Regions from separate parts of the Glaciecola sp. MF2-115 genome, predicted to be linked through region 1. Evidence: predicted binding sites of a transcription regulator. Region 1 holds the regulator's gene; each other region holds the start of a gene.
What was found. Region 1 encodes FNR, which switches genes on or off when oxygen is low (the NO sensors DNR and NnrR bind a similar motif). Its sites were predicted from a motif close to TTGATCTAGATCAA; they were not measured.

Region 1 (3,149 bases):
TCCGCAAACTATGTTGCTTTAAGTGAGCAAGAGCTAATACAACATAAAATTGCAGACGCGACTATTATAATGACTAAAAATGGTCAACTAAGTGCAGCATTCTGGCTAGTTGATAAGATTAAGAACGATGTAGCAGATGTATTGAGTCAATTGGCCAATTATAAAACCATTATTCTCAGTGGTGATAGTGAAAAAAATGTCTCGGACGTTGCGCAAAAGTTAGGTATCGATGCTAGCTACTCTCAATGTACTCCAGCAATGAAACTAGAAACTATACAGCGCTTACAAGGCGAAGGTAAAAGAGTTTTAATGCTCGGAGATGGTATTAACGATGCACCTGTTCTAGCGGCATCCGATGTATCTTTAGCCGTTGGAAACGCCTCGGACTTAGCGAAAAATGCTGCCGATATTATCTTATTAAACCCTCAGCTAGAGTCACTTGTATTCATTTTATCAATGGCCAAAAGAGTCAGAAGAAAAATTAAGCAGAATATGGCATGGGCAATTGGATACAATGTATTAGTATTACCTTTAGCGATGGCTGGCTTTTTAACTCCATGGATGGCAGCGCTTGGCATGTCAATTAGCTCCATTATTGTCGTTTACAATTCGACGCGTCTGCTTAAGAATTAGATTAAGATTACATTGGACAGATTTTTATGAGTATTATTTACGTATTGATCCCCCTCGCCATCATTCTCGTGGGTATTGCTGTCATCGTATTTTTCTGGGCTGTAAGGTCTAATCAATTTGAGGATTTAGATCGTCAAGGTTTTAGCATATTGTTTGATGACGATTTAGAAAAGAAGAAAGACAAACAAGAGTCAAAGGGATCAGCTAAAAATTCCGAAGATATAAAATAATGCTAGAAATCAATTTCCTAGGTGCATTTCTTATTGGTATTGCTGGCGGCGTGCACTGTATTGGTATGTGCGGAGGAATTGCTAGTGCGTTTTCCTTTGCTATCCCAAAAGGACAATCTCAACTTCCCTATATTCTTTCATACAACCTTGGTCGTATACTCAGTTACACTTTGGCTGGCGCTTTAACCGGTTTCATCGGTGGTATTGCCAGCGTCAATATTCAAACTTCAATACCGATTCTGCAAATTATCAGCATTGTATTCTTAGTTTTACTCGCTTTGTATATCGGTGATTGGTACAAAGGTTTATCTGCATTAGAGGCATTAGGTGCTAAAGTTTGGAAACGAATTTCACCCATATCAAAAAAACTAATTCCATTTAAAAACCCAATTTATACAGTAGCTTACGGTGCAATCTGGGGCTGGCTTCCCTGTGGGCTAGTTTACTCTGTACTTACCTGGTCCTTGGCGAGTGAATCTGTTTTTCAAGGCGCATTGATCATGTTTTCTTTTGGTTTAGGTACATTACCCACACTAATAGCGACGAGTATTGGAGCTGGTTTTTTAGTGCCCATTTTTCAGCATAGAGTGACACGAAAAATCATTTCACTATTTCTGCTTTGCTTTGCACTTATCTTGACCTTAAAGCTTTAAATAGGTCATAATTACTTTGAAAATAATCAAAAAGAGTAAGTCATGGCCAAAGGTCCAGAACTGTCGATTCACTGTCAAAGTTGTAGCTTCAGTCACTTATGTTTACCCGTTAGTTTAAACAAAAGCGAACTAGAATCATTAGATGACATTATCGAGCGCAAGAAACCACTCCACAAGAATGATAAGTTAGTCAAATACGGTGATCAGTTCCATTCTTTATATGCTGTAAGATCTGGCTCTTTTAAATCATATGTCAGTGATAAAGATGGTGTTGAACAGATCATTGGCTTTCACTTCCCCGGCGACATCATTGGGTTTGATGCGCTAAATGATAATAAGCACAGTAGCTATACACAAGCACTTGAAACTGCGATGGTATGTGAGCTTCCCTACGATACTCTCGATGAAATGTCGGTGAAACTTCCTAAACTAAGACAACAAATAATGCGATTCATGAGTGCCGAAATAAAGCATGATCACGATCTAATGATGTTGCTTAGTAAGCGCAATGCTGAAGAACGCTTATTATATTTTCTCAGTGACCTATCTCAAAGGTTCGAAGAGAGAGGCTTTTCGGCCAAGCAATTTAATTTATCTATGACACGCAATGAGATTGGAAACTACCTGGGTCTTACCGTTGAAACGATAAGTCGATTGTTAACGCGCTTTCAAAAAGAGTCTTTGATTAAAGTAGATGGTAAATTGATTTCGATTATTGATTTTGATGCTATCAATCAGCGATTACCCGATATGGAAATAAATTTCTCACGCGTCTGCGTTTAAAATCTTAGTATTTTAAACGCTCTGTGCTTCAAAGGCTGAGTATGTTAAACATGCAGCACTGTTAAACGAAAGCGGACTTAGCCTTTTATTCCACAGTCATTTGATCTAAGGCAATGATCTTACTGGCATATTATCTAAAATAGATCCAAACTATAAAAATAGAATGATAAGTTTTGGAGAGCAATATGTTTACTTGTAAGAAAATTCTGGCCGTTGTAGATCCTAAATCAGAAGTACAAACATCACTTCAGCGTGCTTTAAGCATTGCTGATAAAACAGGGGCGCAAATTGTCGCCCTTAGCTGTATTTATGATAAGTCATACGATATGGCGGCTGTTTTAACAAGTGATGAACGCTTCAACATGAAACAAGCAATGATGGAACAAGCCAAATTAAAACTAGAAGCTTTGGTTAAACAATTCAAGTGCGAGAGTAAGGTAGAAATCTTAGTGACTTGGGAGAAGAAGTTACACGATTCAGTTGTCAACACCTGTAATGAATTAGCTTGTGACCTAATTATAAAAAGCACAAAGAAGCATGGTTTACTCTCCTCCAGTATTTTTACACCAAACGATTGGCATATACTTAGAAAGTCCCCAGTCAGCGTCTTACTAGTTAAATCACATGATTGGCCAGAGGAAGCCACCATCGTCGCCTCTCTAGGAGTTTCTGCAAGAGATGACACACATGTATCATTGAGCGATAAAGTTGCTGAGAATGCTCATGCTTTGTCAGACTTACTCAATGCAGAAGTGCATTTTGCCAACTCTTATGCGGGAGCCCCATTACATATTGCTGTCGAAGTTCCTAACTTTTCACCCGAAGTGTATAACAAGTCAGTTGAAGAAAG
Region 2 (3,149 bases), on a different contig from region 1:
CCGGCAGTTAAGAAAAGAGCCCTAAAAGATAGTGAGATGGCATTTTTAAAACAAAGTGCAGTAAACTATGTGGAGTTAAGTCGTGAGTACCTTAATCAATAAACTAAAGAAAGATTACTGATTCATTCTTCACTGTTAATTCACAGAATCTTTCAACTCTTGGCGAAGATACTCTAATACTGGCGTAACATCGGGTCGCAAACCAAACCATAAATAGAAACTTTCGGCGGCTTGCCCCACCAACATTCCTAAGCCATCAATCGCTTGAGTGCAGCCAAGCGATTTTGCTTTAGCCACGAAACATGTATCTACATCCTGATAAACCATATCGTAAACCGATGGGTGAGGATGAAAAATCTTGTCCGATAATGCGGGGAGTTGACCATTTAAACTCAAGGACGTTGCGTTGATGATCACATCAAAGACCATATCTTCGCATTCGCTTTCGCTTAAAGCCTGAACGCGTTGGTCATTAGCGACTTCAACCAAACGATGCGCATTTTCCTTACTTCTGTTTGTAATGTAAATTTGCTGAGGTTGCTCAGCTAGTAAGGCTTCCATCGCACCTCTTGCAGCACCACCCGCCCCAATAACTAGAATCACCTTATTCTGCAAATGGATTTGATTTCGCAATAAGTCTGAGACGAGTCCTTTTCCGTCGGTCGTTTCAGCTCGAAAGCCCTGCTTCAACCTAATCAAGGTATTTGCCGCATTCGCTTTACTTACACCACTCGATTTTTCACTCGCCCAATTAGCGGCATCTTCTTTGAAAGGCATCGTAATATTTGCCCCGACCGCATTTGGGTCGGCAAAGAAGTCGTTTAGTTGTTGAGTAAAAATAGCTGGCTCACCTAAGATCCGCTCATATGTGATGTTCAAGTCAAATTGCTGTGCAAACATTTGATGAATAATAGGTGATTTGCTTTGTGCTATGGGGGCCCCAAAAACAGCAAGCTTCTTCGTTGAAGTAAAATTTTCTGGCACGTTAACGCTAACTTTGAAAATAGTATTTATATGAAGAGGATACATTAAAGCAGTTGATAATTAACCCCAGCATTAACATTATTTCTCATAAAAAAAGCCCCAATTCAAAAATTGGGGCCGGCTAGACTGCAGTAAGTTTTTAAGAGTGCGCCTTTAGAAAGTATAACCTAATGAAATCGTAAAGACTGTGGGATCAATTTGAATATCTGAAACACTGCCATTTGCTTCACCTACTTTAAAGCTCGCTTCGGTATCGATATCTATCCAGCGCACTGATGCGTTGAGGTGCCATTTGTCATCAATTTTGTAATCAGCACCTACCTGTGCGGTTAGGCCAAACGAGTTATCGAGATCCAGATTACTTAAACCTGCTGACTTATTTGCGCCAGTAAACTCTTCATCAAAGATAATTGTATAGTTAAGGCCGGCACCAATGTAAGGTTGGAAAGCAGAAGCTGCATCTAGAAAATAGTAGTTGGCAGTCAAAGACGGCGGCAGGTGCGTCACTTCACCGAGTTTGTTACCTGTACCTAGCGGATCCGCAACACTAAAATTAACGTCATGGCTAAATGGGGTTGCAGCCAACAATTCAATATTGAGTTGATCAGTAATAAAGTAAGCAATGTTCAAACCCAATTGTGTATTACTATCTACCGTCAAACTTACGCCTAAGTCTGAACCACCAGCAAATATATTTGAAGCATCGTCATTTGGCGAAACGTTAGTAAACCCAGCTCGAACAAGGAAATCGCCTTTTTCATAAGCCATTGCCGTACTTGAGAGTGCTAGTGCAGTCGTTCCTAGTAGTGATATAACGGCGCCTGATATTAATTTTTTTGTGAAAGTGTTTTGCATATGTGTTCTCGCTTAAGTTGATAAATGGATAAACTGTTAAGACAAACGCCTTGAATAGGGCTTATCTTAGGGCGAGAAAAATTAAAAATATTGATCTGGATTAAAGATTAGAAATAGGACTCAATTGCTTATCTTTCGCTTGATCTGAATCAAAAAAGTGGGGTGTCTGAGGTGCTTGCCTTATTCGTTCAACCAATCTCTTGGTTTAAGAAATGCTTGAATTTTACCTTCAGGTGAATCGGGCGAAGGTTGGTAGTTATATTCCCAACGCGCTAAAGGTGGCATCGACATTAGAATCGACTCCGTTCTTCCTCCGGTTTGCAAACCAAACAAAGTGCCTCGGTCATAAACTAGATTAAACTCAACGTATCTGCCTCGACGATAAAGTTGGAAATCGCGCTCTCGCTGGGTGAAGGGCATGTTTTTTCGCGCTTCAAGAATAGGCACGTAAGCATCTAAGAAACCATTACCAACGTCTTGCATGAAACTAAAGCTTTTATCAAAGCCTTCTGCATTTAGATCGTCAAAGAATAAGCCGCCGACACCGCGAGTTTCATTACGGTGCTTTAAATAAAAATAATCATCACACCACTTTTTATACCGAGCATAAACATCTTCACCATAAGGGTCGCAGATGTTTTTACTTACCTTATGCCAATGTACGCAGTCGTCCTTAAAGGCAAACGACGGCGTTAAATCAAATCCGCCACCAAACCACCAAATAGGATCAGCCCCTTCTCTTTCAGCAATAAAGAAGCGCACATTTGCATGAGAGGTAGGTGCATAAGGGTTGTGAGGATGAATAACCAATGACACACCCATGGCTTGAAAGTGACGCCCAGCTAATTCAGGTCTTGAAGCAGTTGCGGATGCTGGCATCTGATCGCCATAAACATGAGAAAAGTTAACACCTCCCTGTTCTATCGCTGCACCGTTAGTCAACACTCTTGAACGGCCACCGCCACCTTGTTCGCGCACCCATTCATCTTGATGAAAACTACCTTTGCCATCAGCCAACTCTAAGGTTTGACAAATATCGTCCTGTAACTTGAGTAAAAAGGCTTTAACTTCATCAATTTGTTGCTGCTTTATCATAGGGGTGAAACCATTCTTGTATACTTCATGAGGCGTTATGCTCTCAAGGTTTGAAGATTGAGTCCATTAATAATGACACTCGGTGTGTGTTGCTTTCCTAAACTGCCATCGACTATCAAAAGCTCATCGCCAAAATAGGAACGCACTTCCTGACTTGTGCGCGCTGGTTCGGCGCCTGCAGGGTTTGCACTAGTGGATACCATCGGGCTATTCAC
Region 3 (3,149 bases), 240 kb from region 1:
AACCAGCTTCTTTCGCCTTTACCTTTAAGTCATGCATTAACTGAGGAGTTACCCATGGATTTTCTGATTGATGCACTAAATCATGGTACGTAGCCTCATTTGGATAAATATACTCATCCATAAAAGCCTGCAGTCTTGCGATCAAATCATTTGTTTTTTCGGTGTAATCAAAGTTCATATTTGCCCCATGCCAAAGCTGGCTAATTAGTTACTTAACTATAGGTGATAAGTGATTTATGTTCAGGCAAATCTAAATGCCCAACATTATTGAAACTGCTTAATTGAATACCATCACGATTGAAGAAGAAGTGATTGATACTGGTGTTCTTGATCTGTAAATTGAAATTTACCGCTTTCTCGACGCTTAAGTCCAACATATGCATCATGGTTATAGCTATCGCACCACCGGAACTCGCCACTAGCACATTTTTACTTTCTGACTCACATATTCTACTTACCGCGCCGGCCACTCGAGAGGTAAAGCCTTCCCACGATTCCGATAAATCATGACCAATTTCTTGCTTTGACCAAGCGAACATCGCATTTCTTAGTAAACGATAGAATTCGGCACGTGGCGCATCATTTGCAGGTCGAGCCGCGGGGTTAACAGCCAAATAAGCCCCCACGACAGCATTGAAATCAAATTCATTCCAACCCGCATCGGTAATCACTGGAATATCGGTTTCAGCACCGAGCTGGATACCCGCTGCTGTTTCTTTATGCCTTCGCATATCACCCGTGACCACGTTGTCAAAAACAATATCGCGTTGTGCAAAATACTGCCCAAGCAATTTTGATTGTTGATGTCCTATATCACTCAGCTTGTCATAGTCTGCAGCACCAAAGGACGCTTGACCGTGACGAACCAGATACAATTGAGCCATTTTTTGTTCCTTATTTGAATTAACAAAATGTTAGGTGCTTTCTATGCATATGGGTAATTATTTGTCGTGATATAGGGTTATTCATGAAGTGTATGTTGCGAGTGAATGCTGCGAGTGAATACCGCGAATGAATACTTCAAATGAATACCGCGAATGAATACTTCAAATGAATACTGCGAATAATTACTGCGAATAATTACTGCGAGCACTTGCTAATAAATTCGCCCACGGAGCTTTTGCTTTTCGCAGTTAAACCTGTTCCAGATCAATTTTATCTCCGTTGCCTGCCATTATAATTCCATATCAATTCAATCATAGTGAAGATGAGAGCATGGCAACTTTAGAGTACTTCGATAAAAACGTTCTGAATAAATATAATACGGCAGGACCAAGATATACCTCCTACCCTACAGCGCTCTCATTCCAAGAAGAATTTACTGACCGTGATTTTGAATTCCAAATAAAACAAAACGCTACGGGTCAAAGTGCTCAGCATTTGTCTCTGTATTTGCATATACCGTTTTGCCACTCTCTTTGTTATTACTGTGGTTGTAATAAGATAGTCACCCGCCATAAACATAAGGCAGACCAGTATCTCGAGTTTCTATTTAAAGAAATTGAACACCGAGGCAAGCAGTTTGCTAATTACACAGTGACACAAATTCACTTAGGCGGCGGCACCCCGAGCTTTCTTGACAAGTCACAACTTGCTCGCCTTATGTCAACATTGCAGGCTAACTTCAATTTCAATTCTGAGCTTGAAGCCGGTATCGAAATCGACCCTAGAGAGATTGAACTAAGCTATGTAGATGACCTTGCTGATGTCGGTTTCAATCGTCTGAGTATTGGTGTTCAAGATATCAATCGTGAAGTACAGGAAAAAATTAACCGAGTTCAAAGCACTGAGTTCATTAGTCAACTCGTAGCGAGAGCCAAAGTTGTTGGGTTTGCGTCTATAAACCTTGATTTGATTTATGGTTTGCCGCTGCAAACAGCAGAAACTTTATTACAGACCTTGGAAAAAGTCGTCGAAATTGATCCCGACCGTATTTCATTTTTCAGCTACGCACATATGCCTCAAATGTTTGCAGCTCAACGTAAGATAAAAGATGAATGGCTTCCCAACGCCCATGCCAAATTTGATTTGCTGCGCCTTGGCATTGAATATCTGACAACTGCGGGTTACGTATTTATTGGAATGGACCACTTTGCAAAACCAAGTGATGAGCTAAGCAAAGCACTTGAGTCTGGGCATTTGCATCGAAACTTTCAGGGTTATACGCCTAAACAACATAATGCTTTGCTTGGTTTGGGTGTCTCTTCAATCAGTAGCATCGAAAATATGTATGCGCAGAACGATAAAGACTTGCAAAGCTACTACAAATCAATCGACACGAAAAAATCGGCTTTAGTAAAGGGCCTCGTTTTGAACCGAGATGACCAAATACGCAGAGCCGTTATCCATTCCTTGATGTGTAATTTTCAAGTCAATAAAGCCGAGATATCAGAACAGTTTGATATCCAGTTTGATGATTATTTTGAGGGCTCAATTAGTGATTTGAGTGGATTTGCATCGGATGGTCTTATCGATATCAGTGACACTCATATCAAAATTGCGGACCGTGGAAGACTTTTAGTCCGCAATATCTGCATGAGCTTTGACCAATATTTAACTCAGCCAGCGCATCAAATGCGCTATAGCCGAGTTATATAATAACTAGATTGGAGAACCTGGCGGAAGTGCTTTAAGCGCAAAGCTACCTAGCCATTCATTGGTAGTCCAGTAATGCTCAATGTATTTAAGTAATACTTTGCCTTGAGTACTGCGATCTTTTTTCTCTAGCCACTTCTGATAGCTGAGTAACTCGGCCTGCATAGCTAACTTAACTTCAGGTGACAACTGCTCTGCTTTTAACACATCGAAGAAAATGCTCAATGCGACGTGTTTTACACGCTGGTTAAGAACATCCTGCGAGCGAGTTTTAATGAGTCGGTCGAATACTAGGTTAATCAGTTTTTGTACGCTAGGAATGCTTTCATCAGTGCTATGTTGATAAGCTAATCTATTCAACCTCACTGGTTCTAGTAAGTTACTTAGTGAATAAGCAGAAGCGGCTTCAGCGGCACTCACTGGGTCAAAGGCAATCCCCATTCTTCCCTTAGTACTTTCTCTATTGCGGTTGCTGCCATAAGCTTTTGGGTTTATCAACTTTACTAAGCTTTGCTCAAGCGCTAAGTAGTCTGCGGAGGCTGAATCCACTACTA

Region 2: a site for FNR is predicted at 1,979-1,992, ahead of ACKLNX_RS02110 (OmpW/AlkL family protein). Genes of this name have one in related genera too.
Region 3: a site for FNR is predicted at 1,140-1,153, ahead of hemN (oxygen-independent coproporphyrinogen III oxidase). Genes of this name have one in related genera too.

The regions. Positions count from the first base shown of each region.
Region 1 covers NZ_JBLBVM010000056.1:16,774-19,922, forward strand. Annotated here, with positions in the region: gene ACKLNX_RS15265 (heavy metal translocating P-type ATPase) at 1-633, shown strand, start outside; gene ccoS (cbb3-type cytochrome oxidase assembly protein CcoS) at 660-863, shown strand; gene ACKLNX_RS15275 (sulfite exporter TauE/SafE family protein) at 863-1,516, shown strand; gene fnr (fumarate/nitrate reduction transcriptional regulator Fnr) at 1,559-2,299, shown strand; gene uspE (universal stress protein UspE) at 2,485-3,149, shown strand, end outside.
Region 2 covers NZ_JBLBVM010000035.1:1,632-4,780, forward strand. Annotated here, with positions in the region: gene ACKLNX_RS02100 (gamma carbonic anhydrase family protein) at 1-102, shown strand, start outside; gene aroE (shikimate dehydrogenase) at 136-984, opposite strand; gene ACKLNX_RS02110 (OmpW/AlkL family protein) at 1,138-1,839, opposite strand; gene hemF (oxygen-dependent coproporphyrinogen oxidase) at 2,020-2,934, opposite strand; gene ACKLNX_RS02120 (Sua5/YciO/YrdC/YwlC family protein) at 2,970-3,149, opposite strand, start outside.
Region 3 covers NZ_JBLBVM010000056.1:257,731-260,879, forward strand. Annotated here, with positions in the region: gene ACKLNX_RS16355 (acyl-CoA dehydrogenase family protein) at 1-178, opposite strand, end outside; gene ACKLNX_RS16360 (histidine phosphatase family protein) at 213-884, opposite strand; gene hemN (oxygen-independent coproporphyrinogen III oxidase) at 1,216-2,598, shown strand; gene ACKLNX_RS16370 (zinc-dependent metalloprotease) at 2,602-3,149, opposite strand, start outside.